DNA from 2 places in the Serratia entomophila genome. Region 2 is predicted to be linked to the other one. Evidence: predicted binding sites of a transcription regulator. Region 2 holds the regulator's gene; the other holds the start of a gene.

Region 1 (14,651 bases), 1.7 Mb from region 2:
CGCCACCAGATAGGTCATCAGCACGATCACCCAGATCTTGGCCGCGCCGGCGGAAGGGAACATCCACACCATGGTGGCGATGATCCAACCGGCCAAAATGCCGTTGGCGAACATCTCTGACGGCGAATTCTGCATCACTTCCTGCCCCAGGCTGACGAAGGCGCCGCGGGTCTCGTCGTCGAAAATCGGCATATGAATAAAGGCCAGCGAAGCCAACCCGGTGCCGATCAGGTTGCCGAGCAGCACTACGCCCCACAGGCGCAGCAGGATGAGGAAATTGTTCGGCGTCGGTTTGTGCATGATGGGCAGCACCGCAGTCACGGTATTTTCGGTAAACAGCTGCTGGCGCGCCATGATCACGATGATAAAGCCGAAGGTGTAGCCGATATTCTCAATGAAAAAGCGGCTGGGATCGTCCGGCAGCCTGGCGTGGAAAATTCCCTTCGCCATCAGCGAGGCGCCCATCGACAGCCCGGCGGCGATCGCAGACCACAGCAGCGCCTGCCAGTCGCGCTCCAGCTCTTTTTCGCCCTCCATGCGGATCAGTTCGTGCACCGCCGCCGCGCGTGAGGGCAGATTCTCCTCTTTGACTTCAATCTCGCTTTTGCCTTGTTCATGCTCTTTGCTTTCAACCTGCATCTTCTCGTCGCCTGAATCATTAGGGCGTTTTTCTGCGTCGCTCATGATGTCTTTCCTTATCAAAGGGGGGCGGCCATGCATTAAGCGTAGATGCCCCTGCGGCGAGTGGCGAAAATGCGGCTAAATGCAGAAAAAAGTAACAAGAGTTAAACTTCGGCGGTTTTTTCCGCGTATTGTTGATCCTGCGCGGCATATTGCCCCTTCGGAGCGCCAGCCGCAGGCTGCGTGCGGCGTGGGGCTTATGCTATGATTCGCTATCCCAAAGAAAAATATGAGTTCCCCGATGCTGGAAGCCAAAAGTCTGAGTTGCGTGCGCGATGAGCGCACCCTGTTTAGCGCGCTGAGCTTTTCGGTGCATCCGGGCGAAATTGTTCAGGTCGAAGGGCCCAATGGCGCAGGCAAAACCAGCCTGCTGCGCATTTTGGCGGGCCTGGCGCGGCCAGACGCCGGGGAGGTTCAATGGCGTGGGCGCAATACGCTGCGCGACCGTGCAAGCTACCATCAAGAATTGCTGTTCCTCGGCCATCAGCCGGGGATTAACGCCATGCTGACTCCCTTCGAGAACCTGCAATTTTATCAGGCGGCGCACCGCACGTCCGATCGTCAGGCCATCTGGCGGGCTTTGGAGCTGGTGGGGCTGGTGGGCTATGAAGATTTGCCGGTGGCGCAGCTGTCCGCCGGGCAGCAGCGGCGGGTGGCGCTGTCGCGGCTGTGGCTCAGCGACAGCCCGCTGTGGATCCTCGATGAGCCGCTGACCGCGATCGATAAACAAGGCGTGGCTGAATTAATTAGCCTTTTTGAGCAACATGCGCAGCAGGGCGGCATGGTATTGTTGACCACGCATCAGGATTTGGCCGGCGCCAACCGGGCGGTAGGCAAAATCAGGCTGACGGAAAGCCGCATGGAGAGCCAGTGATGTTTTTGACCATACTGCGTCGTGAGCTGAAGATTGCCTTTCGCAAAGGGTCGGAGATTGTCAACCCGCTGTGGTTTTTCCTGATAGTGATCACGCTGTTCCCGTTGGGCATTGGCCCCGAGCCGCAGCTGCTGGCGCGCATCGCGCCGGGGATTATCTGGGTGGCGGCGCTGCTGGCCTCGCTGCTGTCGCTGGAGCGGCTGTTCCGCGACGACTATCTCGACGGCTCGCTGGAGCAGCTGTTATTGCTGCCGACGCCGTTGCCGATGGCCGTATTAGGTAAAGTGTGCGCTCACTGGGTCGTGACCGGGCTGCCGCTGTTGATCCTGTCGCCGCTGGTGGCGCTGCTGCTGTCGCTGGATATGCATACCTGGCTGGCGGTGGCCGGCACGCTGCTGCTGGGCACGCCGACGCTGAGCCTGATCGGCGCTATCGGCGTGGGGCTGACCGTCGGGCTGCGCAAAGGCGGCGTGCTGCTCAGCCTGCTGGTGCTGCCGTTGTATATTCCGGTGCTGATTTTCGCCACCGGCGCCATCGACGCCGCTGCCATGGGCATGCCGATCGACGGTTACCTGGCGATTTTGGGGGCGATGTTGGCCGGCAGCGTGACGCTGGCGCCTTTCGCCACCGCGGCGGCGCTGCGGGTGAGTGTGCACTAATACATTGAATTGAAACGCGGTTAACGCCAACAAGAGCGTGTTGCGCCGCAGCAATTTCGTCGTCCCGGCTGCAGGGGCGGCTGACGAATAAAATTTACCGTGAGCAATGACGACAATGTGGAAATGGTTACATCAACTGGCCCGGCCTGAACGGCTGTATCACGTCTGCGGCCGCTTTATTCCCTGGCTGGGTTTGGCGGGCGCCGCCTGCCTGCTGCTTGGCTGGGTGTGGGGCTTTGGCTTTGCGCCGAAAGATTATCAGCAGGGCGACAGCTTCCGCATCATCTATATTCACGTGCCGGCGGCCATGTGGTCGATGGGCATCTACGCCTCGATGGCGGTAGCGGCGTTTATCGGCCTGGTGTGGCAGATGAAAATGTCCGACACCCTGGTGGCGGCGATGGCGCCGATCGGGGCCGTTTTCACCTTTATCGCGCTGGTTACCGGTTCCGCCTGGGGCAAGCCGATGTGGGGCACCTGGTGGGTGTGGGACGCGCGTCTGACCTCCGAGCTGGTGCTGCTGTTTCTCTATATGGGCATCATCGCCCTGTACAACGCCTTTGAGGACCGCCGCCTGGCGGGCCGTGCCGCCGGCATTCTGGTGCTGGTGGGGGTGGTGAACATCCCGATCATTCATTTCTCGGTCGAATGGTGGAATACCCTTCATCAGGGCTCGACCAATATGCAACAGAGCATCGCGCCGAGCATGCGCACCCCGCTGCGCTGGGCGATCCTCGGCTACCTGCTGTTCTTCGTCACCCTCACCCTGATGCGCCTGCGCAACCTGATCCTGCTCCACGAGCGCCAACGCCCGTGGGTCGCCGGGCTGATCGATAAGGAGCGCCAGTGATGAATGCCGCTTTTACTTCCTGGCAGGCGTTTTTCGCCATGGGTGGCTACGCCTTTTACGTTTGGCTGGCGGTGGCCGTTACGCTGCTCTCGCTGCTGGGGCTGGTGGGGCACACCCTGTGGCAGCGCAAACGGCTGTTGAAGGAGATCGGCCGCCGTCAGGCGCGCGAACGGCGCATCCGCCATGCGCAGCAGTCAAAACAACAATCCGCCGCATCGCGGGAGAAAGCATTGTGAATCCACGTCGTAAAAGCCGCCTGTATCTGGCTATTGTGGTGCTGATTGGCGTGGCGCTGACCGCCACGCTGATGCTGTATGCGCTGCGCTCCAACATCGATCTGTTCTATACCCCGGGTGAAATCCTGCAGGGCAAAGGCGAAAACCACGAGAAACCCGAGGTGGGCCAGCGCCTGCGCATCGGCGGTATGGTGATGCCCGGTTCGGTGAAGCGTGACCCGAACACGCTGCAGGTCAGCTTCAAGATTTATGACGCGCGCGGCGCCATTGGCGTCACTTACACCGGCATCCTGCCGGATCTGTTCCGCGAAGGGCAGGGCGTGGTGGCGCAGGGCGTGCTGGGCGAAGGCAACGTGGTCAACGCGCGCGAAGTGCTGGCCAAGCACGACGAAAAATACACCCCGCCGGAAGTGGCCGACGCAATGAAAGATAACCATAAAGGGCCGGCGGAAGCCTATGCCGCGCCGCAGAATGGGGGCAGCAAATCATGATGCCGGAAATTGGCAGTTTCCTGCTGTGCCTGGCGCTGGCGATAGCGCTGCTGCTGAGCATTTATCCGCAGTGGGGCGCGGCGCGCCAGGATACGCGCATGATGGCGGTGGCCCGGCCGCTGACCTACGGCATGTTCGCCGCCATCGCGCTGGCGTTTATCTGCCTGGTGCACGCCTTTGTGGTCAACGATTTTACCCTGGCCTACGTGGCCGCCAACTCCAACACTCAGTTGCCGGTGTATTATCGCATCGCCGCCACCTGGGGAGCGCACGAGGGCTCGCTGCTGCTGTGGGTGCTGTTGCTGAGCTGCTGGTCGCTGGCGGTGGCGCTGTGCAGCCGCAGCATGCCGCAGGATGCGGTGGCGCGCGTGCTGTCGGTGATGGGCATGATCACCGCCGGCTTCCTGCTGTTTATCATCATGACCTCCAACCCGTTCACCCGCACCTTGCCGAACTTCCCGATCGACGGCAGCGATCTCAACCCGCTGCTGCAGGACATCGGCCTGATTTTCCACCCGCCGCTGCTGTATATGGGCTATGTCGGTTTCTCGGTGGCCTTCGCCTTCGCCATCGCCTCGCTGATGGCCGGCCGGCTCGACACCGCCTGGGCGCGCTGGTCGCGCCCCTGGACCACCGCGGCCTGGGTGTTTCTCACCATGGGCATCGTGCTGGGGTCCGCCTGGGCCTATTATGAGCTGGGCTGGGGCGGCTGGTGGTTCTGGGATCCGGTGGAAAACGCCTCCTTTATGCCATGGCTGGCCGGCACCGCCTTGATCCACTCGCTGGCGGTCACTGAAAAACGCGGCACCTTTAAGGCCTGGACGGTGCTGCTGGCGATCACCGCCTTCTCGCTGTGCCTGCTGGGGACCTTCCTGGTGCGTTCCGGCGTGCTGGTGTCGGTGCATTCTTTCGCTTCGGATCCGGCGCGCGGCATGTTTATCCTCGCTTATCTGGTGATCGTGATCGGCGGTTCGCTGCTGCTGTACGCCATCAAAGGCGGCCAGGTGCGCAGCCGGGTGCAGCACGAAACTTTCTCGCGCGAAACCTTCCTGCTGGGCAACAACGTGCTGCTGATTGCCGCCATGCTGGTGGTGCTGCTGGGCACGCTGCTGCCGTTGGTGCATAAACAGCTGGGGCTGGGCAGCATCTCCATCGGCGAGCCGTTCTTCAATACCATGTTCACCTGGCTGATGGCGCCGCTGGCGCTGCTGTTGGGCATCGGCCCGCTGGTGCGCTGGCGCCGCGATGAACCGACCAAGCTGTGGCGCCGCCTCGGCGTGGCGTTGGTGATTACCCTGGCGTTGTCCATTCTGTTGCCGTGGCTGCTGCAGGACAGCATCGCCGGCATGACGGTGGTGGGCCTGATCATGGCGGTGTGGGTGATCCTCCTGACGCTGATGGAGCTGCACGAGCGGGCCACTCATCGCCACGGTTTCTGGCGCGGCCTGACGCACCTTTCCCGCAGCCACTGGGGCATGGTGCTTGGCCATCTCGGCGTGGCGGTGACGGTGATCGGCATCGCGTTCAGCCAGAACTACAGCGTGGAACGCGACGTGCGCATGAAGGCCGGCGACAGCGTGGATATCCATAGCTACCACTTTGTGTTCCGCGACGTGCACGACATCCGCGGCCCGAACTACAGCGGCGGCGTCGGCATTATCGACGTGACGCGCAACGGCAAGCCGGAAGCGACGCTGCACGCCGAGAAACGCTATTACAGCGTGGCGCGCAGCATGATGACCGAAGCGGCGATCGACGGCGGCTTCAGCCGCGATCTGTACGCGGCGCTGGGCGAAGAGCTGGACGACGGCTCTTGGGCGGTGCGGTTGTACTACAAACCCTTCGTGCGCTGGATCTGGTTCGGCGGGGTATTTATGGCGATCGGCGGCATCCTGTGCATCCTCGATCCGCGTTATCGCATGAGCAAAAAGCTTAAGCGTGAAGCCAAGCCGGAGGCGCAATCATGAAGCGCAAACTGCTGTTTATCCCTTTAATCCTGTTCCTGTTGCTGGTGGCGGCCTTTATGGTGCAGCTGGCGCGCAACGCCGGCGGCGAGGACCCGACCCTGCTGGAGTCGGCGCTGATTGGCAAACCGGTGCCCACCTTCAAGCTGGAGTCGCTGGATCAACCGGGCAAAACCTACGATCAGGCGGTGCTGCGCAACGGCAAGCCGATGCTGCTCAACGTCTGGGCCACCTGGTGCCCGACCTGCCGCGCCGAGCATCAGTACCTCAACACCCTGGCGGCGCGCGGCGTGCGGGTGGTGGGGCTTAATTACAAGGATGACCGCAGCAAAGCGGTGACCTGGCTGAATTCGTTGGGCAACCCTTACGCGCTCAGCCTGTATGACGGCGACGGCATGCTGGGGCTGGATCTCGGGGTGTACGGCGCGCCGGAAACCTTCCTGATCGACGGCCAGGGCATTATTCGCTACCGCCACGCCGGCGATATGAACGAGCGCGTCTGGCAGCAGGAAGTGCTGCCGCTGTATAAAAAGTATGGGGGTGAGGCGTGAGGCTGGCGGTCCTGATGTTCGCCGCGTTGCTGAGCTGGAGCGCGGCGGCGGCTATCGATACCTATCGGTTCAACTCGGTGGAGCAGGAGCAGCAGTATCGTGAGCTGACCGAACAGCTGCGCTGCCCGAAATGCCAGAACAACAGCATTGCCGATTCCAACGCCATCATCGCCGCCGACATGCGCACCAAGGTGTATGAGCTGATGATGCAGGGGCAAAGCAAGCAGCAGATCATCGATTATATGGTGGCGCGCTACGGCAATTTCGTCACCTATGAGCCGCCGGTGACGCCGGCGACGCTGATCCTGTGGCTCGGCCCGCTGCTGTTCGTGCTGATCGGCGGCGCGGTGGTGATCCTGCGCACCCGGCGCCGGCCCGACGCGGCGGTGGACGACGCATTCTCCGCCCAGGAACAGCAGCGCCTGGCTGCGCTGCTGAACGAGACTGACAGGAAGAAACCCTAATGGCTTTTTGGCTGACTATTATTGTGCTATTGGTGGGCGCTGCGGCGTTGCTGGTGATCCCGGCGATGCGCCACGGCAAGCAACATGCCGCCACCAGTCGCGATGCGCTCAACAAAGCGTTTTATCAGGACCGCCTCAACGAGCTGGAGCAGGATGAACAGCAGGGGGTGATCGCCGAGCGCCCGGAGCTGGTGAAAGAGCTGCAGCAGAACCTGCTGAACGATATTCCCGGCCGGCAGGAGGCCCAGGCGAAGCCGATCAACCGCTGGGCGCTGGTGCCGGGCGTGTTGCTGTTGCTGGTGGTGACCCTGGGCTTTTATCTGAAAACCGGCGGGCTGGCGCAGGTGCTGGACTGGCGTCAGGTGCAGGCGCAGATGCCGGAGCTGCGCGCGCGCGTCGCCAACGAACGCGCCAGGCCGCTGAGCATGGAAGAGATCGCTCGCCTTGGGCTGGGCCTGCGTACCGCGCTGCAGCAGGACAGCCGCAACGTCAATGACTGGATGATGCTGGGGCGCGTCGGCATGGCGCTGAACAACGCCACCACCGCCACTCAGGCGTTTGCCCACGCATACCGGTTGGATCCGAATAGTCTGGAAGTGCGCCTCGGTTATGCTGAGGTCTTGACGCGTTCCAACGATCCGGAGGATAACAAGCAGGCCGCGCAGCTGTTGCGCCAAATGATCGCGGAGGATCACAGCAATCCGCGCGTGCTGAGCCTGTTGGCGTTCAACGCTTTCGAACAGGGCGATTTCAAACGGGCCATCGGCGCCTGGCAGGTGATGTTGAAACTGCTGCCGGCCAATGATCCGCGCGCCGAGGTGATTGCGCGCAGCATTGCGCAAGCAAAAGCACAGTCTGGCGAAGAAACTGTTAAACTTGCTGTTAATGTGACGTTATCGCCGGAGGCGAGTCACGCGCTGCCGCAGCAGGGGACGCTGGTCATTTCGGTTACCGACGGCGTTAGCCCGGTGCCGGTTGCGGTGAAACAACTGCCCCTGAGCCGTTTTCCGCTGTCTTTTTCTCTGGATGACAGCAATGCCATGATGCCCGAGCGGTTACTTTCGGCTCAGCATCAGGTGAAGGTGCGCGTGCGTATTTCTCAGGACGGCCTGGCCACGCCGCAGGCGGGCGACTGGTTCGGCGAGAGTGCGCCGCAAAACTTCAGCGGCAAAGAGCAGGTTGACGTTCAAATAAATAAGCAGGTTCCCTGAAAAAGACCGAACGTGTTTTTATGGAGAAAAATATGAATTTTCGCCTGACTGGGCTGGCTTTCGCAACGGTGTTACTGGTGGGCTGCGCCAGCGCGCCGGACAATGAATCGCAAGGGCGCTCCGATCCTCTGGAAGGGTTTAACCGGACGATGTTCGACTTCAACTACAACGTCCTGGATCCTTACGTCTTGCGCCCGGTGGCGGTAGCCTGGCGCGATTATGTGCCGATGCCGGCGCGCAACGGCCTGAGCAACTTCACCTCCAACCTGGAAGAGCCGGCCAGCATGGTCAACGCCTTCCTGAAGGGGGATCCGTACCGCGGGATGATCCACTTTAACCGCTTCTTCCTGAACACCCTGTTGGGGATGGGCGGCCTGATCGACGTGGCCGGCATGGCCAACCCGAAACTGGCGCGCGAAGAACCAAACCGCTTCGGCAGCACCCTGGGGCACTACAAGGTCGGCTACGGCCCGTACGTGATGTTGCCGGGCTACGGCAGCTTTACCCTGCGTGAAGACGGCGGCGACTTTGCCGATACACTCTATCCGATGCTGAGCTACCTGACCTTCTGGATGTCGGCGGGCAAATGGGTGGTGGAAGGCATTGAAACCCGCGCCCAGTTGCTGGATTCCGACGGCCTGCTGCACAACTCGTCCGATCCTTACGTCATGGTGCGCGAAGCTTACTTCCAGCGTCACGACTTTATCGCCAACGGCGGCTCGCTGAAGCCGGAAGAAAACCCGAACGCCAAGGCGATTCAGGGCGATTTGGACGAGATCGACTCGGCGCAATAAGCCGCGAGCGAACGAATATGAAAACCCGCCGTCCGGCGGGTTTTTTTTATGGCTCAATAATCGGAAAAGAAAAAGCGCCCCGTGAGGCGCTTTGGTTTCTATGCCGATAAAAGCGCTTAGAAACGGTAGTTGAAGTTGGCGCCGTACAGCCAGGCCTTACCCACAGAATCGAAGCTGTATGGGCCTTCTTTGATGCTGACTTTTTGGCCGTGCATGTAGGAAACCCCGACGTCAACCGACGCGTCTTTGTTGAACGCATAGGTGGTACCGGCGCTCAGCCAGAAACGGTCCTGATCCGGGATGGAAATGGAGCGGTTCTGTGCCGGCACCGGGCTGTCATCGAAGGCGATACCGGTGCGGAAGGTCCAGTTGTCGTCGTAGAAGTAGGTGGTGCCCAGCGCGATGCGATAAGCGTCGCGGAAGCCTTCATGCTTTTGGAACAGCGTCTGGCCGTTGTTGCCGGTGGCTTTCAGCTCCTGGAACTGGCTCCAGCTGGTGTAGGCCAGGCTGTAGTGAATAGCCCACTGCGGCGCCACTTTGTTGTAACCGGACAGTTCCCACATTTCCGGCAGGTTCAGGTCCAGAGAGCCGGGGATGGTGTTGCCGCTGGTGCCCCAAGGCAGACCGGCGCCCAGAGCTTGTGAAATAGGGTTGAATGCCGTAGGCAGGCTGCTTTTGTAGTCGCCGTCAAACTTGATTTTCACTTCGGAGCGGTAAGTGAAGCCGTAACGGTTGTTTTCGTCCACTTCGTACAGGATGCCGGCGTTCCAGCCGTAGCCCCATTTATCACCCTTCAGGTGTGAAATCTGGGTGTCGGCAGGCATTTGAGCAATCTGCCCGGCTTGCTGTGGGGTAAGTTTACCGGTTTGCAAACCCTGAGCTGCGAGCAGTTTCGGCAGGTCGCCGGCATAACGCTCAAGCTTGGCCTTGGCGTAAACGGCGTCGAAGCCCAGGCCGAAGCTGAAGTGCTGGTTCAGGCGGTAAGCGCCGCTCAGGTTCAGGTTCAGGGTTTCCAGGTCGGTTTTACCGCCCATGGAGCCTGCGGCATAGCCGTCGTTGTATTCAGTGGCCAGGCCGAAGTTGCTGGTGACCGAGCCGCCGACCGCGAACTGATCGTTAATCGGGTGAACATAGTGCAGGTTCGGCACCCAGGCGGTCGGTGCGATGTTTTTGGCGTCCAGGCTGGCACCGGATGGCGATTTGCCTGAAATGTCTACGTCGGGATCGATAAATACTGCGCCGATAGAGAATTCCGGGCGCGTGTACATCATCAGAAGAGCCGGGTTACGGCTGGCGGAAGCCGCGGTATCCGCCATGGCGCCTTCGCCAGAATACGAACGTCCTAAACCAGCTGCTGAAAACTCGTTCAGCTGGAATCCTGCGGCAGACACGTTTGAAGAAATAATTGCCACTGCAGCTGCGAGAGCTGATTTAGTAAATAGGTTTTTCTGGCTCATGACCAAAACCTCATTATGTGTTTATTATTTAAACTATTGTTACACGAGGTAACAAGGAGCGCGGGATTGTAGGGTCCGTTATCGTTCAGACAAATCAGACCAGTGGCTGAATTATAGGTCCGACCTGTGAAAATGTTGCAACTTTGTTTTTCAAATATTTCCTGTTTGATATCAAAAAAGAGATCTGCTTAACAAAAAGCCAGCACCTTATAACAAAATTCTGACCATTCCTTAGCAGACGCTCAATTTTATTTGTGATTTCCATCACTTAAAACACCTATAAAAAGTAAGTGCTAGTGATTGATTGCCCGGCGGAGTAAAATGGCCGCAGAAATTTGCGGCTTTGCGCCGGAAAGTAAATGGCCGTTTGGGCCCGCCTGAAGAGGGGCCCCTGAGGAGAATCAACTATGTCAGATGCAATTAATAAATGCAGCGCCCAGGAAACCGCAGCCTGTTGCTGCGTGGATGTCGGCACCGTAATGGATAATACCGATTGCACCGCATCCTACAGCCAGATGTTTAGCAATCAGCAAGATGCGCAAGCCATGTTGGCCGCGCTGACCGAAAAGGCGCGTGCGGTGGAGTCCGACCCGTGCGACATCAGCAGTAGCATTAAATCGGTTGACGGCGGCGTGCAACTGGCGGCCGATTTTACCTTCGCCTGCCAGGCGGAAACCCTGATTTTCCAGCTCGGCCTGCGTTAATCTCCGCATTAAACCCCGGCGCGGGTTTGCCGCGCCGCTTCCCCGATAGAAAGTTGCTCCTGCTCGCAGTTTTGATCTCTGGCGGTTTGCCAAATGTAACCATTTAGTTAACAATGACCTCATCAGGTCAGACCTCTTTCTGCCCGTTGCGCTGGCGTTATTTTCTTCAGGAGCGTTTATGAGTAAGGCACTGCCGTTGGTGACCCGTCACGGTGACCGTATCGCGATTGTAAATGGACTGCGTACCCCCTTTGCCAAACAGGCGACCGCCTATCACGGCATTCCGGCGGTGGATCTGGGAAAAACGGCGGTGAGCGAGCTCTTGGCCCGCAGCGGCATTGACCCGGCGCTGATTGAACAGCTGGTGTTCGGCCAGGTGGTGCAGATGCCTGAGGCGCCGAATATCGCGCGTGAAATCGTGCTCGGCACCGGCATGAGCGTGCATACCGACGCCTACAGCGTGTCGCGCGCCTGTGCCACCAGTTTCCAGGCTATCGCCAACGTAGCGGAAAGCATCATGGCCGGCAGCATCAGCATCGGCATCGCCGGCGGCGCGGACTCTTCTTCGGTGCTGCCGATCGGCGTCAGCAAGGCGCTGGCGCGCACGCTGGTGGACGTCAACAAGGCGCGTACCCTTTCTCAGCGCCTCAAACTGTTCAGCCGGCTGAAATTCCGCGATCTGATGCCGGTGCCGCCGGCGGTGGCGGAATACTCCACCGGCTTGCGCATGGGCGACACCGCCGAGCAAATGGCGAAAAGCCACGGCATCACCCGCGAGGAGCAGGACGCGCTGGCGCACCGTTCGCACCAGTTGGCGGCCAAAGCCTGGGAACAGGGGTTGCTGCATGATGAGGTGATGACCGCCTATGTGCCGCCGTACCGCGCGCAGGTGACCGAAGACAACAATATCCGCAAAGACTCCAGCCTGGCCTCTTACGCCAAGCTGAAACCGGCGTTCGATCGCAAACACGGCAGCGTGACCGCGGCCAACAGCACGCCATTGACCGACGGCGCGGCCGCGGTGCTGATGATGAGCGAATCGCGCGCCAAAGAGCTGGGGCTGCAGCCGCTGGGGTACCTGCGCAGCTTCGCCTTCGCCGCCATCGACGTATGGGAAGACATGCTGCTTGGCCCGTCTTACGCCACGCCGCTGGCGCTGGATCGCGCCGGCATCGGCCTGGCCGACCTGACGTTGATCGACATGCACGAAGCCTTCGCCGCGCAGACTCTGGCCAACCTCAAAATGTTCGCCAGCGATGAGTTCGCGCGGCAAAAGCTGGGGCGCAGCCAGGCGATTGGCGAAGTGGATATGGACAAGTTCAACGTGCTGGGCGGCTCGATAGCCTACGGCCACCCGTTTGCCGCTACCGGCGCCCGCATGATCACCCAGACGCTGCATGAGCTGAAACGCCGTGGCGGCGGGCTGGGCCTGACCACCGCCTGCGCCGCCGGAGGGTTAGGCGCCGCAATGATCGTGGAGGTGGAATGATGAGCTTCGAAAATGCATTGCACGAACAGCGCGCCAAACCTTCAGCCTTTCAGCTGACGCTGCGCCCGGACAATATCGGGGTGATCACCATCGACGTCCCGGGCGAAAAGGTGAATACGCTGAAGGCCGAGTTTGTCGAACAGGTGAATGACGTGCTGCTCAAAGCGCAGCAGCACACCGCGTTGGAAGGGCTGGTGATCATCTCCGGCAAGCCGGATTCGTTTATCGCCGGCGCCGACATCACCATGATTGCCGCCTGCACCAGCGCCAAAGAGGCTGAAACGCTGGCGAAGAAAGGGCAAAGCACGCTGGCGCAGATCGCCGCTTTCCCGGTGCCGGTGGTGGCGGCTATTCACGGCGCCTGCCTGGGCGGCGGGCTGGAGCTGGCGCTGGCTTGCCACAGCCGCATTTGCTCGCTGGACGAGAAAACCGCGCTCGGGCTGCCGGAGGTGCAGCTGGGGCTGCTGCCTGGGTCTGGCGGCACCCAACGTTTGCCGCGGCTGATCGGCGCCGACAAGGCGCTGGATCTGATCCTGACCGGTCGGCACGTCCGGGCGCGCCAGGCGCTGCGCATGGGGCTGGTGGACGACGCCGTGCCGCAGTCGATTTTGCTGCAAACCGCCATCGAACGGGTGAAGCGGGGCTGGCAAAGCAAGCGCGAGCTGCCGTGGCAGGCGCGTTTGCTTAATGGCCCGCTGGGCCGCAGCCTGCTGTTCAGCATAGTGCGCAAGAAAACGCTGGAGAAAACCCACGGCAATTACCCGGCGGCGGAACGGATCATTCAGGTGGTGCGCACCGGGCTGGATCAGGGCAGCGCCAGCGGTTATGAAGCGGAAGCGCGCGCCTTCGGCGAGCTGGCGATGACGCCGCAGTCGGCGGCATTGCGCAGCCTGTTCTTCGCCTCCACCGCGCTGAAAAAAGAGCGGGGCGGCAACGCGCAGCCACACGCGCTGCATCGCGTCGGCATTCTCGGCGGCGGCCTGATGGGCGGCGGCATCGCCTGCGTGACCGCCACCCGCGGTGGATTGCCGGTGCGCATCAAAGACATTAACGAAACCGGCATCAACCATGCGTTGAAATACAGCTGGGACATTCTCGGCAAGCGGGTGCGCAGCAAACGCATGCGCCCGGCGGAGCGGCAAAAGCAGATGATGCTGATCTCCGGCTCGACCGACTATACCGGTTTTGAACAGGCAGATATCGTGGTGGAGGCGGTGTTTGAGGATCTGGCGCTCAAGCAGCAGATGGTCGCTGAAATTGAACAGCATGCCGCGCCGCACACCGTTTTCGCTTCCAACACTTCGTCGCTGCCGATTGGCCATATCGCCGCCAAGGCGCAGCGGCCGCAACAGGTGATTGGGCTGCACTACTTCAGCCCGGTCGATAAAATGCCGCTGGTGGAGGTGATCCCGCACGCCGGCACCAGCGAAGAGACTATCGCCACCACCGTGGCGCTGGCGCACAAGCAGGGTAAAACGGCCATCGTGGTGGCCGACCGGGCCGGGTTCTACGTTAACCGCATTCTGGCGCCTTATATTAATGAAGCGGCGCGCTGCCTGCTGGAAGGCGAGCCGATCGAGTCGCTGGACAAAGCCCTGGTGGACTTCGGTTTCCCGGTGGGGCCCATCACCCTGCTGGACGAGGTGGGCATCGACGTCGGTACCAAGATCATTCCGGTGCTGGTGGCGGAGCTGGGCGAACGTTTTGCCGCCCCGGCCGCGTTTGACGCGGTGCTGAAGGACGGGCGCAAGGGCCGCAAGAACGGCCGCGGTTTCTACCTCTACCCAAGCGAAGGCCAACAGCGCCAGCGGCGCAAGCGCGCCGACACCTCGGTGTACCTCCTGCTGGGCGTGACCCCGAAATCGCATCTGCAGCCGGCGACCATCGCCCAGCGCTGCGTGATGATGATGCTGAACGAAGCGGCGCGCTGCCTGGACGAAGGCGTGATATGCAGCGCGCGCGATGGCGACATCGGTGCGGTGTTCGGCATCGGCTTCCCGCCGTTCCTCGGCGGCCCGTTCCGCTATATGGATGAGCTTGGCGCCGGGACGGTGGTGAAAACGCTGGAATACCTGCAGCAGCGCTACGGCGAGCACTTCGCCCCCTGTGAAAAGCTGCGGCGCATGGCGCAGCAGGGGGAGCGCTTTTACCCGCAGGGGAGCTGAACGCAGGGCGGCCCGATTTGCACTATAGTTGCAACAGGGCCGCATTGTGATCGTCATCACT
Region 2 (14,651 bases):
GGTGCCGAACGCCCGCACCACCGGGAAGGCTTTTTCGCTGTCGCTCAGGCTGTAAAACGCCACGTTGTTGCTCAGGGCGATGGTCGGCATATAGCACAGCATGTAGCCGAAGATTACCCACAGCAGGCCGCTCTGCCCGCTGCTGAAGAAACCCGGCATCAGCCACAGCAGCCCGGCGCCAATCAGATGCAGAACGCCCAGCACCTTTTGCGAGGCAAAGAAGCGGTCCACTACCATCCCCAACACGAACGGCGACAGAATCGAGGCGATCGGGCCGGTGGAATAGGCGTCGCCGATGATTGCCGCCAGCCCGTACTTGCCCATCACCACGCCGAGCGTGACGTACCAGGCGCCCCAGACAAAGAACTGCAGGAACATCATCAGCGCCAACCGCGGCACTACCCATTTGAATACGACGCTTTTGGCCCCCAGGGCCGCGCTGTCAGTTTGCATAATTCCCCCATCGGTATTGTTGTCATGTTGTCTAACCGCTTTCCGGCAGGAAGGACGGCATAACCACACCGCCGGGTTGCTGCGCATGGCCTTTCACCTGCGCCACATGCAATTCGCAAATCCGCCCGCCCCATTGCAACAGCACCTGGCTGAGGGCAGAGCGCCGGGCCGGCACCAGCACCACCGGCGTCTCGCCGCGGTGATGCCGGTCCAGCATCCAGCCGATCAGCTCCAGCGCGATCTCTTCGCTGTGGCCGCACCCCGGCCCCAGCATGCGCGAAGCCGGATGCGCCACCGAGGCCAGATAACCGCCGATACCGCCGTCCAGCTCCCACACCGCAGTGCGCCATAATCCGCTGGCGTCATTGAGGAAGTAGCCGATGTCTCGCCGCCGTTCGATGCCCAGCAGCTCTCGTTCCAATTGCAGGATGCCGGCCAGATCGTCCGGCCGGGCGGCGCGCACCCGGCCGCGCGTCAACCGGAGGGGAGGAAATCCCGCGGCCGGCACCGGGATCGCCATATCCTGATACAGTGCATAAGGGGTGAAACCGGCGCGGTGATACAGCGCATAGGAGTCAAGGTTCAGCGCGCTGGACAGCAGCCGTATCGGCAAATCGCCCGCCAGCTCGTCGGCCTTGATCATCAGCCGGGCAGCGATGCCGCGGCCGAAGTAATCGGGATGCACATTCATGATGCCCAACCCGAGGTGCGTATCCCGCGGGTGGAAGAAGCAGGAGCCGCACAGCACCCCCTGTTCATCGCGCACTATCCAGTGCCGGCCGGGATCCAACTGGCGATACAGGTCGACGAACAGCCCGCAGCTGTCCGGCCCGGCGGGGAAAATGGCCCCCATGCCGTGACGCCGATACCAGGCGTTGGTCGATAGGTGGATCAGCCGCGCAATCTCCTGACCATCACCCTGTTCCGCTAATGAAAGTTGCATCCGCCACCTCTTCTGCGTTTAGAAACCGGCGAAATACGACGAAATTGTAAAATGTAATCGATTTCATTTTCACCATGAGCAAAATGTAATCGATTTCTTTTTTTCGGCAACCTGATTAATGTAGAGAGTGGCATTGATAAGATGAATTTGTAACCGCCATCACAATCCTGCGGCCGGGCGCGGACAGGCGCCCGCACTTCGGCATATTGTGCGGGCCAAATGGGCAGAAGGAACAGCAAACCATGTCGATAGAAAAGGTGGCGAAACTCGCCGGCGTCTCCGCCGCAACCGTCTCGCGGGTGTTGAATGGCCAGCAGATCGTCAAACCGGCCACCCGCGACCGGGTGCTGGCGGCGATCCGCGCATGCGACTATCAGCCCAACCTGCTGGCGCGCCAGCTGCGCACCTCACGCAGCCGCATGCTGCTGGTGCTGGTTTCCAGCATCACCAACCCCTTTTGTTCGCTGGTGGTGCGCGGTATCGAAGAAGAAGCCGAACGCCATGGCTACCACATTCTGCTGTGCAACTCCGAATCCAACCCGACGCGCGAATCCGCCTACCTCAGCCTGCTGAGCGGCAAAGTGGTGGACGGCGTGATCACCATGGACGCCGTCAGCTGCCTGCCCGGCCTGACCGCCATGATTGGCGACTTCCCCTGGGTGCAGTGCGGCGAAGGCGATCCCAATTTCCGCGCGTCGTCGGTCACCATCGACAACCACCAGGCGGCGCTGGCCGGGGTGCGCTATCTGGCGGCGCAGGGCCGGCAACGCATTGCGCTGATCAACAGCGATATGCGTTACCTCTATTCACAGCAGCGGGAACAGGGTTACCGGCAGGCGCTGGCCGAACTGGGGCTGGACTATTGCCGGGTGGAGTACGTCGAGGGGCTGGAGTATGCCGCCGGGGCGCTGGCGATGAGCCGGCTGCTGGACGAGCAACCGCGCCCGGATGCGGTGTTCGCCATCTCCGACGTGATCGCCGGCGGCGCGATGAGCGCCCTGCATCAGCAGGGGGTGGCGATCCCGGCAGAGGTGGCGGTAATGGGCTTCGACGGCGTGCCGTTCGGCGCCGTCACCACTCCGCCGCTGACCACCGTCGAACAGCCGATGCATCAGTTTGGCGTGCGCAGCGTGCAGTTGCTGCTGGATAAAATCAAAAATCCGCAGCAGCCGCCAAGCAATGAAGTGTTGGGCTGGCGGCTGGTAGAACGCGGTTCCGCCTGATTACAGGCTGATTTCACCGCACAAGAAGACATGGGCGTAGCCGCCGAGCAGCGTGCGATCGCCCTTCTGTTCGCAGAACAGCTCACCGCCGCGCGCCGAAATCTGCCGCGCGTGCAGCCGGTGGCGGCCAAGACGCGCCGTCCAATAGGGCATCAGCGTGCAGTGCGCGGAACCGGTTACCGGATCTTCGCCGCCGTCCAGGGTGAAATAGCGCGAGACGAAGTCTACTTCCTCGCCCGGCGCGCTGACTATCACCGCGCGGCCGGCCAAAGCGATCAAGGCCGGGATCGCCGGGCGCAACGCCCGCAGCTGCGCCTCATTCTCCAGCAGCACCAGCAGCGCGTTGGCCTGCCAGACTTCCTGCGGCCTGGCGCCCAGCAGCGCCGCCAGCCCGGCGGGCTCCGCGACCTTCTGCGGCGGCCGCGACGGGAAATCAAGCACCAGGCGCTCGCCATCTTGCGCGTCGCGCTTAACGTACAGTTCGCCGCCGGCCGCGCGGAAACGTATATCCTGCAGCGCCGGATTGACCCGGCTGAACATCACCTGTGCGGCCGCCAGCGTGCCGTGCCCGCACAGGTCGACTTCGCGCTCGGGGGTGAACCAGCGGATCGCCGTCATGTCGCCGTCATCCCAGACAAAACTGGTTTCCGGCAGGCCGATTTCGTTGGCGATCGCCTGCATCCGCTCCGCCGGCAGCGGCTGCGGCAACAGGCAGACGCCGGCCGGGTTGCCGCGCAGGCCTTCACCGGTAAAGGCGACGACGTGGAAATAGTTTTCCGTCATAACATGTCCTCAGTGCCAGATCAGCAACACGCAGGCCGCGGTCAGCAAGCCCATGGAAACGTTAAAAATCACCCAGGCCTTTTTACTGCGCAGCAGGCGGCCGATCATCGTGCCTAACCCCAGCCAGACAATACCGGCGATAATATTTACCACGAAAATGCCCAGCGCGATGGCCCAAATGGATTGATTGTACTTATCCCCCGCCAGGCTGAAGCTCGCCACCGCCCCCAGCGCCATCAGCCAGGCCTTGGGGTTGAGGAACTGCAACAGCCAACCCTGGTACAAACGCACCGGTTTGGGCGGCGCCACGTCGGTATCCAGCTTTTCATAGGCGGCGGTGGCGACCTTCCACGCCAGCCACAGCAAGTACAGGCTGCCGAGAATTTTCAGGATCAGGTGCAGCGACGGGTAAACCAGGATCAGGCTGCCGACGCCAAACGCCACCAGCAGCAAGATGCTTTGCATGCCGAGCATGATGCCAATCATCAGCCACAGCGATCGCATAAAGCCGAAGTTGGCGCCGGAGGTGGTCAGTAACATATTATTGGGGCCGGGAGTGATGGCGGCCACCCACAGGAAGCCTAACATCGGGAGAAATAAACTCAGTTCCATGAAGCGGGTGCTCCTCACCCAGGGCGCATTTTTGCAGTATTATTGTTAATTCATGGTATTGAAGCTAACAGTGCGCTATTGATCTCACAATAGCCGCCAACAAGATTTTTACTCAGGTTATGCATGAATCTTTTCGCCCCCTGACCGGGGCCAGTAATCCGCACCTGCAAACGCTGTTGCCGCGTCTGGTACGCCGCCGCGTGTTGTTAAAACCGCACTGGCAGCGGCTGGAATTGCCCGACGGCGATTTTGTCGATCTCGCCTGGAGCGAAGACCCCGCGCAGGCCGCCGACAAACCGCGCGTGGTGCTGTTCCACGGCCTGGAAGGCAACTTCTACAGCCCCTACGCTCACGGCCTGCTCAACGCCTGGCGCGAAAAAGGCTGGCTCGGCGTGGTGATGCATTTTCGCGGCTGCAGCGGCGTGCCCAACCGCAAGCAACGCATCTACCACTCCGGTGAAACCGAAGACGCCCGCTTCTTCCTGCAGTGGCTGCGCGCCACTTACGGTACGGCGCCGACCGCGGCGGTGGGCGTTTCGCTCGGCGGCAACATGCTGGCCTGTTACCTGGCCCAGCAGGGCGCCGACAGCCTGCTGCAGGCGGCGGTGGTGGTTTCGGCGCCGCTGATGCTGGAGCCCTGCTCGTTGCGTATGGATCAGGGATTTTCCCGCGTTTATCAATACTACCTGCTGGGGCAGCTAAAACAGAACGCCACCCGCAAACTGCTGCACTACCCGGACACCCTGCCGCTCAAGCTGCCGCAGCTCAACCGCCTGCGGCGCATCCGCGAGTTCGACGACGCCATCACCTCGCGCATCCATGGCTTCAGCGACGCCACCGATTATTACCGGCGCTGCAGCGCGCTGCCGCTGCTGCCGGCGATCCAAACGCCGCTGCTGATCATCCATGCGAAGGACGATCCCTTCATGACCGATGAAGTGATCCCCGAAGTCGCCAGCCTGCCGCGTAACATCCAATATCAGCTGACCGAGTTCGGCGGCCACGTCGGCTTCGTCGGCGGCACGCTGAAAAAACCGCAAATGTGGCTGGAATACCGCATTCCATCCTGGCTATCCCCTTATCTGGACACCGAGACGTGATTATCCCCTGGAAAGAGCTTGAAACCGACACCCTCAACGGCCTGATCGAATCCTTTGTGCTGCGCGAAGGCACCGACTACGGCGAACATGAGCGCTCGCTGGCGCAGAAGGTGGATGACGTGCGCCGCCAGCTGCAAACCGGCGAGGTGGTGCTGGTATGGTCGGAGCTGCATGAGACCGTCAATATCATGCCGCGCGGACAGATCCGCGCCGGGCAGGAAGAAATTTAGTGGTTACCGGTTCTATTACTGACGGAAAAAATCAGGTAACAATGGCTTATTGCAAACCCGCACGCGAAATTTTGCCCCCGGCGAAAAGGTGTCACACAGATTTGCATAGCCAAAATAATTCGGGTTGCATCGAGGCGGCAACTGAGCGAGTTCCCAGGCGCTTACTCCAGTAACTGACTGGGGTGAACGAAGGCAGCCAACAAAGATGCGGCTTGAAGCATGACGGGTATAACCCTTCTCTGACGCCGGCGCATTTAACACGGAGTGAAAACCACCATGTCTGCCAAACATCCCGTTATCGCGGTAACCGGCTCCAGCGGCGCCGGCACCACCACCACCAGCGTGGCGTTCCGCAAAATATTCCAGCAGCTCAACATCCGCGCAGCGGAGCTGGAAGGCGACAGCTTCCACCGCTACACCCGGCCGGAAATGGACGCGGCGATCCGCAAGGCGCGCGATCTGGGCAGGCATATCAGCTATTTCGGCCCCGAGGCCAACGACTTCGGCCTGCTGCAGCAAAGCTTTATCGATTACGGCCAGAACGGCACCGGCCGCTCGCGCAAATATCTGCACACCTATGACGAGGCGGTGCCCTACAATCAGGTGCCCGGCACCTTCACGCCCTGGGAGCCGCTGCCGGCGCCGACCGACGTGCTGTTCTACGAGGGCCTGCACGGCGGGGTAGTCACCGAACACAACGACGTGGCCAAACACGTCGACCTGCTGGTCGGCGTGGTGCCCATCGTCAACCTGGAGTGGATCCAAAAGCTGATCCGCGATACCGGCGAACGCGGCCATTCGCGCGAGGCGGTGATGGACTCGGTGGTGCGCTCGATGGAGGACTACATCAACTACATCACGCCGCAGTTCTCACGCACGCATATCAACTTCCAGCGCGTGCCGACGGTCGATACCTCCAACCCGTTCGCCGCCAAGGCCATTCCTTCGCTGGATGAAAGCTTCGTGGTGATCCACTTCCGCGGGCTGGATCAGATTGACTTCCCCTACCTGCTGGCGATGCTGCAGGGCTCTTTCATCTCGCATATCAATACGCTGGTGGTGCCGGGCGGCAAAATGGGGCTGGCGATGGAGCTGATTATGGCGCCGCTGGTGCAACGGCTGCTGGAAGGCAAGAAGATCGAATAGCCGGACATGAGCGCGGCCTGGGGGGGCCGCGCCCTTTCAGCACTCAGGCCGGCTGGCGAATTTCGAAGCTGTGGGTCACGCTGGCGGCCTTGTTCAGCATCAGCGCTACCGAGCAGTACTTCTCGGCGGAGAGGTTAACCGCTCGCTCAACGATCTTGTCGGTCAGATCCTGGCCGGTAACGATGAAATGCAGGTTGATATGGGTGAACAGGCGCGGCGCTTCTTCGCGGCGTTCGGAGGTGAGTTTGACCTCGCAATCGCGCACGTCGTTGCGGCCTTTTTGCAGGATCGACACTACGTCGATAGCGCTGCAGCTGCCCACCGACATCAGCACCATTTCCATCGGGCTCGGCGCCTTATCGCCGGCGTTGCCATCCATCAGCACCTGATGGCCGGAAGCCGATTCACCCAGAAACGTTAACCCTTCCACCCATTTAACTCTTGCCTGCATTCTGCTCACTCCGGTTGATTTCTTAAAATCAGAGTACGCTTTCGCATAGAAACAGGCAACGGAACCTGATGCTAATCATGCTGAAGCGAGACAACACAAGACACCCGCCTTACTCTGTGCTACAAACAGAGCCGCAATAAATCTTTCCGGGACATTGATTTCAGGGAAACGCCCAGGGAAAGGCTCCTTTACCGGTATGTTAACAGAATGTAGCTTGCAGCTCTCCCGGCAAGTTAATATGCTAGAGCGACAGCGTATATTTATGACACGCCTCAAAACCTGCCGATAGCCCTCGCTCAAACAGCGGCTACAGGCACGTTTTACAGGGAACTCTGACCCCTGTGACACAAGGCAGCGATAACAACAGAGGATAACAGCGAATGGTTCTCGGCAAACCGCAAACAGACCCTACTCTCGAATGGTTCCTGTCTCATTGCCATATCCACAAATATCCATCGAAGAGTACGCTGATTCACCAAGGTGAAAAGGCCGAAACGCTTTACTACATCGTGAAAGGCTCCGTCGCGGTGCTGATCAAGGATGAAGAAGGTAAAGAGATGATCCTGTCCTACCTGAACCAGGGGGACTTCATCGGCGAGCTCGGATTGTTTGAAGAAGGCCAGGAGCGCAGCGCCTGGGTTCGGGCGAAAACCGCCTGCGAAGTGGCTGAAATTTCCTATAAGAAATTCCGTCAGCTGATCCAGGTCAACCCGGACATCCTGATGCGCCTGTCCGCCCAGATGGCGAACCGCCTGCAGGTCACCTCCGAGAAAGTGGGCAACCTCGCCTTCCTGGACGTTACCGGCCGCATTGCGCAAACCCTGCTGAACCTGGCGAAACAGCCTGATGCCATGACCCACCCGGACGGCATGCAGATCAAGATCACCCGCCAGGAAATCGGCCAGATCGTCGGCTGCTCGCGTGAAACCGTTGGCCGTATTCTAAAAATGCTGGAAGATCAAAACCTGATTTCCGCCCACGGCAAAACCATTGTCGTCTACGGCACCCGCTAATCACTAAAAAAACGGCGCAGCAATGCGCCGTTTTTTTATCCTCTGCCTGCCATGTGGCGCCGCCTGATCTACCACCCGGAAGTCAATTACGCACTGCGGCAAACGCTGGTGTTGTGCCTGCCGGTACTGTTTGGTCTGGCGATCGGCCAGCTGCAGCTTGGCCTGCTGTTTTCACTGGTTCCCGCCTGCTGCAACATCGCCGGGCTGGACACGCCTCACAAACGCTTTTTTAAACGGCTGATCGTCGGCGGCTCGCTGTTCGCCTTCAGCAGCCTGCTGCTGCAACAGGCGCTGCTGTGGCAGGTGCCGCTGCCGGCGCTGATGCTCGGCCTGGCGCTGTTGCTCGGCGTCAGTGGCGAAATCAGCCCGCTGCACGCCCGGCTGCTGCCTGCGGCGCTGATCGCCGCTATCTTCTCCCTCAGCATGGCCGGCACCCTGCCTATCTGGCAGGCGCCGTTGCTGTACGCCGTCGGCACCGCCTGGTACGGCCTGTTCACCTGGTTCTGGTTCACACTGTGGAAGGAACAGCCGATGCGCGAATCGCTGAATCAGCTGTACCTGGAATTGGCGGACTACTTTGAGGCCAAGTATTCGCTGCTAACCCAGCACACCGACCCGCAGACCGCGCTGCCGCCGCTGCTGGCGCGCCAACAGAAAGTGATGGATCTGATCGGCCTGCTGTATCAGCAACTCAACTTCCTGCCGCACGCCGACAACCTTGAGCAGAAGCGCCTGCAGCGCGCCTTTCAGGTGGCGCTCGACCTGCAGGAACATATCACCGTCAGCCTGCATCAGCCGGAAGAAGTGCAAAAGCTGGTGGAGCAAAGCCAGGCCGAAGCGATTATCCGCCGCAACGCGCAGGTGATTGCCGGGCGGCTGCGCGTGGTGGCGCGCGACATCCTCTATCACCAGCATTCGCAACGCTTCAATATGGCGCACGAGCTGGCGGCGCTGGAGAAGGTGGCGGCGCAGCATGCCGACAATCCGGTCGGCCAATTCTGCTATTACCACTTCAGCCGCATCGCCCGCCTGCTGCGCACCCAGCATCCGCTGTACCGCCGCGATCTGATGGCCAGCCAGGCCCGCCTGCCTTTCTGGCCGGCGCTGACCAGTTACCTGTCGTTCAAATCCAACGCCCTGCGCAACGCCGCGCGGCTGGGGGTGATGCTGGCGCTCGGCAGCAGCCTGGGCACGATCTTCAACCTGCCCAAGCCTTACTGGATCCTGTTGACCATCATGCTGGTGAGTCAGAACGGCTATAACGCCACCCGGGTGCGCATTCAGCACCGTGCGCTCGGCACCCTGGCCGGGCTGGTGGTCGCCGCCGCTCTGCTGCAGCTGCAGCTGCCGGAGGCGGAAACCCTGGGCATCATGCTGGTGATCACCCTGCTGGCGTACCTGGTTTCGCGTAAAAACTACGGGCTGGCGGTGATCGGCTTCACCATCACTGCGGTGTACACCCTGCAGCTGCTGGCGCTAAACGGCACCCATTTCCTGGTGCCGCGCCTGGTCGATACGCTGATTGGCTGCGTGCTGGTGTTTGGCGGCACCATTTGGCTGTGGCCACAGTGGCAAAGCGGCCTGCTGCGCAAGAACGCCCATCAGGCGCTGGAGAACGATCAACACGCGCTGCGGCTGATGCTGGAAGAACAGGAACCGGACCCCGCCGGGTTGGCCTATGCGCGCATGCAGGTGAATCAGGCGCATAACGCGCTGTATACCTCGCTCAATCAGGCGATGCAGGAGCCGGGCTTCGCCTCGGACTATCTGGCGGATATGCGGCTGTGGGTGACGCACAGCCAGTTTATCGTCGAACATCTTAACGCCATGACCATTTTGGCGCGCGAACACTATATGCTGACGCCGAAGCTGGCGGAGACGTATTTGCAAACCTGCGAGATCGCGCTGCAAAGCTGCCAGCAGCGGCTGGAGTATGACGGGCCGAGCGGCAACAGCGGCATCATGCAGCCGCCGGATCTGCACCCGGATATGCCGATCACCGAGATGGAGCGCCACCTGCGGCGCATCCTTTCGCACCTGAGCGTAATGCATACCATTTCGTCGCTGGCCTGGAGCCAACGCCCGCATCACGGCATCTGGCTGAAGCGCAAACTGCGCGATCGATAAGGGCGCAGCCTGCTACGCCCCGGCGTCGCATCAGCCGCCTATTACGTCTTGCACCGCCTGCTCAAACAGCGCCATGCCGGCGTCGATATCCTGCCGCTCCACCACCAGCGACGGCGCAAAGCGGATCACGTTCGGCCCGGCGTTGAGGATCATCAACCCGCGCGCAGCGGCTGCGGTAAGGAAATCCCGCGCCCGGCCGTGATACTGCGGCGTCAACTCTGCGCCGATCAGCAACCCCATACCGCGAATGGCGGTGAAAATTCGGTATTTGTCGCCTATCGCCCGTAAGGCGTCGACATACAGACCATGGCGTTGCTCGATGCCGCTCAGCACCTCCGGGGTGTTGATCACGTCCAGCGCCGCCTCCGCCACCGCGCAGGCCAGCGGGTTGCCGCCGTAGGTGGTGCCGTGGGTTCCCACCTGCATCACCGAGGCGATGTCTTCGGTGGTCAACATGGCGCTGATCGGGAAACCGCCGCCCAGCGCTTTGGCGGTGGTGAGAATATCCGGCGTTACGCCATAGTGCATGTAGGCGAACAGCTTGCCGCTGCGGCCCATGCCGCTCTGCACCTCGTCAAACACCAGCAGCGCCTGGTGCCGATCGCACAGCTCGCGCACCCCTTGCAGGAATTCGGCATTCACCGGCGTGATACCGCCTTCGCCCTGAATCGGCTCCATCACCACCGCGCAGGTATGGTCGTCCATCACCGCCTTCACCGCCGCCAGATCGTTGAACGGCACATGCACGATATCGGCCGGTTTCGGCCCAAAGCCGTCGGAATACTTGGCCTGCCCACCCACCGAGACGGTGAACAGCGTGCGGCCATGGAAAGCGTTATAGAAAGCGATGATTTTGGTCTTATACGGGCTGTGGCGGGTGATGGCGTAGTGGCGCGCCAGCTTGAAGGCCGCTTCGTTGGCTTCCGCACCGGAGTTGGCGAAGAAGACCCGGTCGGCGAAGGTGGCGGCGATCAATTTGCTCGCCAGGCGCAGCGCCGGTTCGTTGGTGAAAACGTTGCTGGTATGCCACAGGGTTTCGCCCTGCCGTTTCAGCGCCTCCACCAGCGCCGGGTGGCAGTGCCCGAGCGCCGTCACCGCGATGCCGCCGGAAAAATCGATGTACTCTTTGCCCTGCTGGTCCCACACCCGGCTGCCCTTGCCACGTACCGGCACAAACTGGGCAGGTGCATAAACAGGCAGGATAACCTGATCAAAAGTGCTGCGGCTTACTGCGGATTTTTCGGTCATTATCGGGTCCACCCTGAAGGTCTTTCAGCGTTATCTTGATGATTGAGTGAAAATATAATCACAAAATATGCATAAAAAACCAATAAAGGGCAAACGCAAATCGCCTGCAGGGCGAAAAAAAAGCTAATGGATTAACTTTTAAGGAAATTATCCAGCAGCTGATGGCCCTGCTCGCTGAGGATGCTCTCTGGATGGAATTGCACTCCCTCCAGCGCCAGCCGGCGATGGCGGATGCCCATGATCTCATCGCGCTTGCCGTCGCGTTCGCTCCAGGCGGTCACCTCGAAGCAGTCCGGCAGCGTATCGGCCTTCAGCACCAGCGAATGGTAGCGGGTGACGGTCAGCGGATTGTTCAGCCCGCGAAACACTCCGCGATCGAGATGGCGGATCGCCGAGGTCTTGCCGTGCATCACCTCGCGGGCGCGCACCACCTCGGCGCCAAACGCCTGGCCCAGCGCCTGATGGCCGAGACAAACCCCCAGAATAGGTAATTTGCCGGCGAAATGCCGGATGGCGTCCAGCGAGATGCCGGCTTCGTTCGGGGTGCAGGGACCGGGGGAGATCACTAAGCGCTGCGGCGCCAGCCGTTCGATATCGGCCAGCTGCAGCTCATCGTTGCGCTTTACCAACACCTCGGCGCCCAATTCGCAGAAGTATTGGTAAAGGTTATAGGTAAAGGAGTCGTAGTTATCGATCAACAGCAGCATGTTAGGTCCAGCAGAAAAAAGCGCTGCGACAGTTTACTGGTTTAGCCTGCTGCTGCCGACGATAATTTCCGCTTACTTTTTCCGGCCACCCATAATGGAACCCAGCACGCCGCGCAGGATCTGGCGGCCTAGATCGCGCGCCATGCTCTTGGCGGCGGTCTGGACGATGCCGTCGCGCTTGCCGCCGCGCGGGCCGGTAGAGCCGAACAGGATTTCGTTCAGGCCGCCCATCAGGCCGCCGCCCGCCTGCTGCTGCGCCTGCGGTTGCTGAGCCGGCTGGCCCGGCTGCGGCGCGCCGACGGTGGCGAAGCCTTCCGACGACAGCTTCTCGTAGGCCGATTCGCGGTCGACCATATCCTCATAGCGGCCATACAGCGGCGACCTGTTGATCGCGCTGTTCAGGCCGTCGGCGCCCAGCATGCCCATCTTGGACTCCGGCGCGATCACCATCGCCCGCTCCACCACGTTCGGCCGGCCCTTTTCATCCAGGAAGGAGACCAGCGCCTCGCCAACCCCCAACTCGGTGATCGCCGTTTCGGCGTCGAAAGCCGGGTTGGCGCGCATGGTCTGCGCCGCCGCCTTCACCGCCTTCTGGTCACGCGGGGTAAAGGCGCGCAGCGCGTGCTGCACGCGGTTGCCCAGCTGGCCCAGCACGCTGTCCGGGATATCCAGCGGGTTCTGGGTGACAAAGTAGATGCCCACGCCCTTGGAGCGGATCAGGCGCACCACCTGCTCGATTTTGGTCAGCAGCGCCGGCGGCGCGTCGTTGAACAGCAGGTGGGCCTCATCGAAGAAGAACACCAGCTTCGGCTGCTCCGGATCGCCCACTTCCGGCAGATGTTCGAACAGTTCGGCCAGCAGCCACAGCAGGAACACCGAATACAGCTTCGGTTGGTTAATCAGCTTGTCCGCCGCCAGCAGGTTGATGATGCCGTGGCCGTTGGCGTCGGTTTTCATCAGATCGTTGATGTCCAGCATCGGCTCGCCGAAGAACTGGTTGGCGCCCTGCTCTTCCAGCGTCAGCAGCCCGCGCTGGATAGCGCCGACCGAGGCCGAAGAGATGTTGCCGTACTGGGTCTGGAACTGTTTGGCGTTGTCGCCGACGTACTGCACCATGGCGCGCAGATCTTTCATGTCCAGCAGCAGCAGCGCGTTGTCGTCGGCGATTTTGAACACCAGCTGCAGCACGCCGCTTTGCACTTCGTTCAGATCCAGCAGGCGGCCCAGCAGCAGCGGGCCGAGGTCCGACACGGTGGCGCGGATCGGGTGGCCCTTCTCACCGTAGATATCCCACGGGATGATGGTGCAGGCCTGCGGCTGCCAGTCGGTAACGCCGATCGCCGCCAGCCGCGCCTGCAGCTTCTCGGAAGGCACGCCCTCGGCGCCGATGCCGGACAGGTCGCCCTTCACGTCCGACAAAAACACCGGCACGCCGATGCGCGAGAATTGTTCGGCCATTTTCTGCAGCGTCACTGTCTTACCGGTACCGGTCGCCCCGGTGATCAGGCCATGGCGGTTCGCCAATGCCGGCAGGATCGCCAGATCCTGCACCGGTTTCCCGTCCTTCATCGCTTTAGCGATAATCCGTGCTTCACTCATTTTCTTTTCCTTTGACGCTGACGCGGCGCGAAAAGCGCCTGTTGATGCAATAAAGCTATAAGCGCGGCGTAACCCCGTCAAGGACAAACAAAAAGGGCGCCATCAGGACGCCCGTTAAGCCAATATTTTCAGAATCGCCCTAAGATCACGCTCACCCGCGCAGCCCCAGCTCTTCCTTCAGCGCCTTCAGATAGCGCCGGCTGACCGGCACCGGCTCGCCGGCCGGCATGATCATCTCCGCCGCGCCGCCTTCTTCGAAGCGGATCTCGCGCACCTGTTCCAGATTGACCAGGTACTGCCGATGGCAACGCACCAGCGGCGTGCGGCTTTCCAGCGTACGCAGCGTCAGCTCGGTAAAGCACTCCATGCCGTCGTTACGCACCACGAACACCCCGCTCAGCCGCGAGCGGATCGCCACCACTTCGTCGAAACGCAGCAGATAGATGCGGCTGTGGCCGGTGCAGGGGATGTATTTCAAATAGCCGGCGCTCTCTTCCAGCGTCGCGACATCCTGCGGCGCGCTGCGCTGCCGCAGGCGTTGCAGCGTCTTGCTCAGCCGTTTGGGCTCCGCCGGCTTCAGCAGATAATCGAACGCGTGCTCTTCGAACGCCTGCACCGCGTATTCGTCATAGGCGGTCAGGAACACGATATGCGGCATGCGGTTGGGATCCAGCATGCCGACCATTTCCAGCCCGCTGACGCGCGGCATCTGAATATCGAGAAATACCACGTCCGGCTGCAGGCGATGGATCTGGCTGATGGCCTCTATGGCATTGGCGCACTCGCCGATAATGTTGACCCCAGCCTCGGCCTCCAGCAGGTGGCGCAGGTTGTCGCGCGCGGAGGGTTCATCGTCGACGATAAGTACGTTTAACATCAGGCGGCCCTCGCCATGGGAACATTGAGCGTAATGCGGGTAAAGCTATCGGGCTGGCAATCTACCTGCACGCCATAACCCTCGCCATAACGCACGCGAATGCGTTTATCCACCAGGTTCATGCCCAGCCCGCTGCGGT

What was found. Region 2 encodes CRP, which controls carbon source genes, mostly activating them, when cyclic AMP is high. Its sites were predicted from a motif close to ATGTGANNNNNNTCACAT; they were not measured.
Region 1: KHA73_RS17025 (YfcZ/YiiS family protein) is a predicted target of CRP. The motif match lies at 10,485-10,502, and genes of this name have one in related genera.

What each region holds. Positions count from the first base shown of each region.
Region 1 is NZ_CP082787.1:3,511,725-3,526,375, reverse strand. Features, by position in the region: gene KHA73_RS17085 (formate/nitrite transporter family protein) at 1-684, opposite strand, end outside; gene ccmA (cytochrome c biogenesis heme-transporting ATPase CcmA) at 923-1,555, shown strand; gene ccmB (heme exporter protein CcmB) at 1,555-2,214, shown strand; gene KHA73_RS17070 (heme ABC transporter permease) at 2,330-3,064, shown strand; gene ccmD (heme exporter protein CcmD) at 3,064-3,300, shown strand; gene ccmE (cytochrome c maturation protein CcmE) at 3,297-3,791, shown strand; gene KHA73_RS17055 (heme lyase CcmF/NrfE family subunit) at 3,788-5,758, shown strand; gene KHA73_RS17050 (DsbE family thiol:disulfide interchange protein) at 5,755-6,306, shown strand; gene KHA73_RS17045 (cytochrome c-type biogenesis protein) at 6,303-6,770, shown strand; gene ccmI (c-type cytochrome biogenesis protein CcmI) at 6,770-7,981, shown strand; gene mlaA (phospholipid-binding lipoprotein MlaA) at 8,014-8,775, shown strand; gene fadL (long-chain fatty acid transporter FadL) at 8,892-10,232, opposite strand; gene KHA73_RS17025 (YfcZ/YiiS family protein) at 10,640-10,936, shown strand; gene fadI (acetyl-CoA C-acyltransferase FadI) at 11,115-12,425, shown strand; gene fadJ (fatty acid oxidation complex subunit alpha FadJ) at 12,425-14,590, shown strand.
Region 2 is NZ_CP082787.1:193,987-208,637, reverse strand. Features, by position in the region: gene KHA73_RS00875 (MFS transporter) at 1-453, opposite strand, end outside; gene KHA73_RS00870 (GNAT family N-acetyltransferase) at 485-1,396, opposite strand; gene KHA73_RS00865 (LacI family DNA-binding transcriptional regulator) at 1,639-2,619, shown strand; gene KHA73_RS00860 (PhzF family phenazine biosynthesis protein) at 2,620-3,402, opposite strand; gene KHA73_RS00855 (LysE family translocator) at 3,412-4,014, opposite strand; gene KHA73_RS00850 (hydrolase) at 4,134-5,114, shown strand; gene KHA73_RS00845 (YheU family protein) at 5,111-5,344, shown strand; gene KHA73_RS00840 (phosphoribulokinase) at 5,621-6,490, shown strand; gene KHA73_RS00835 (OsmC family protein) at 6,534-6,941, opposite strand; gene crp (cAMP-activated global transcriptional regulator CRP) at 7,322-7,954, shown strand; gene KHA73_RS00825 (YccS/YhfK family putative transporter) at 8,006-10,081, shown strand; gene argD (bifunctional acetylornithine/succinyldiaminopimelate transaminase) at 10,112-11,329, opposite strand; gene KHA73_RS00815 (aminodeoxychorismate synthase component II) at 11,461-12,036, opposite strand; gene KHA73_RS00810 (helicase HerA-like domain-containing protein) at 12,109-13,635, opposite strand; gene btsR (two-component system response regulator BtsR) at 13,787-14,512, opposite strand; gene KHA73_RS00800 (sensor histidine kinase) at 14,512-14,651, opposite strand, start outside.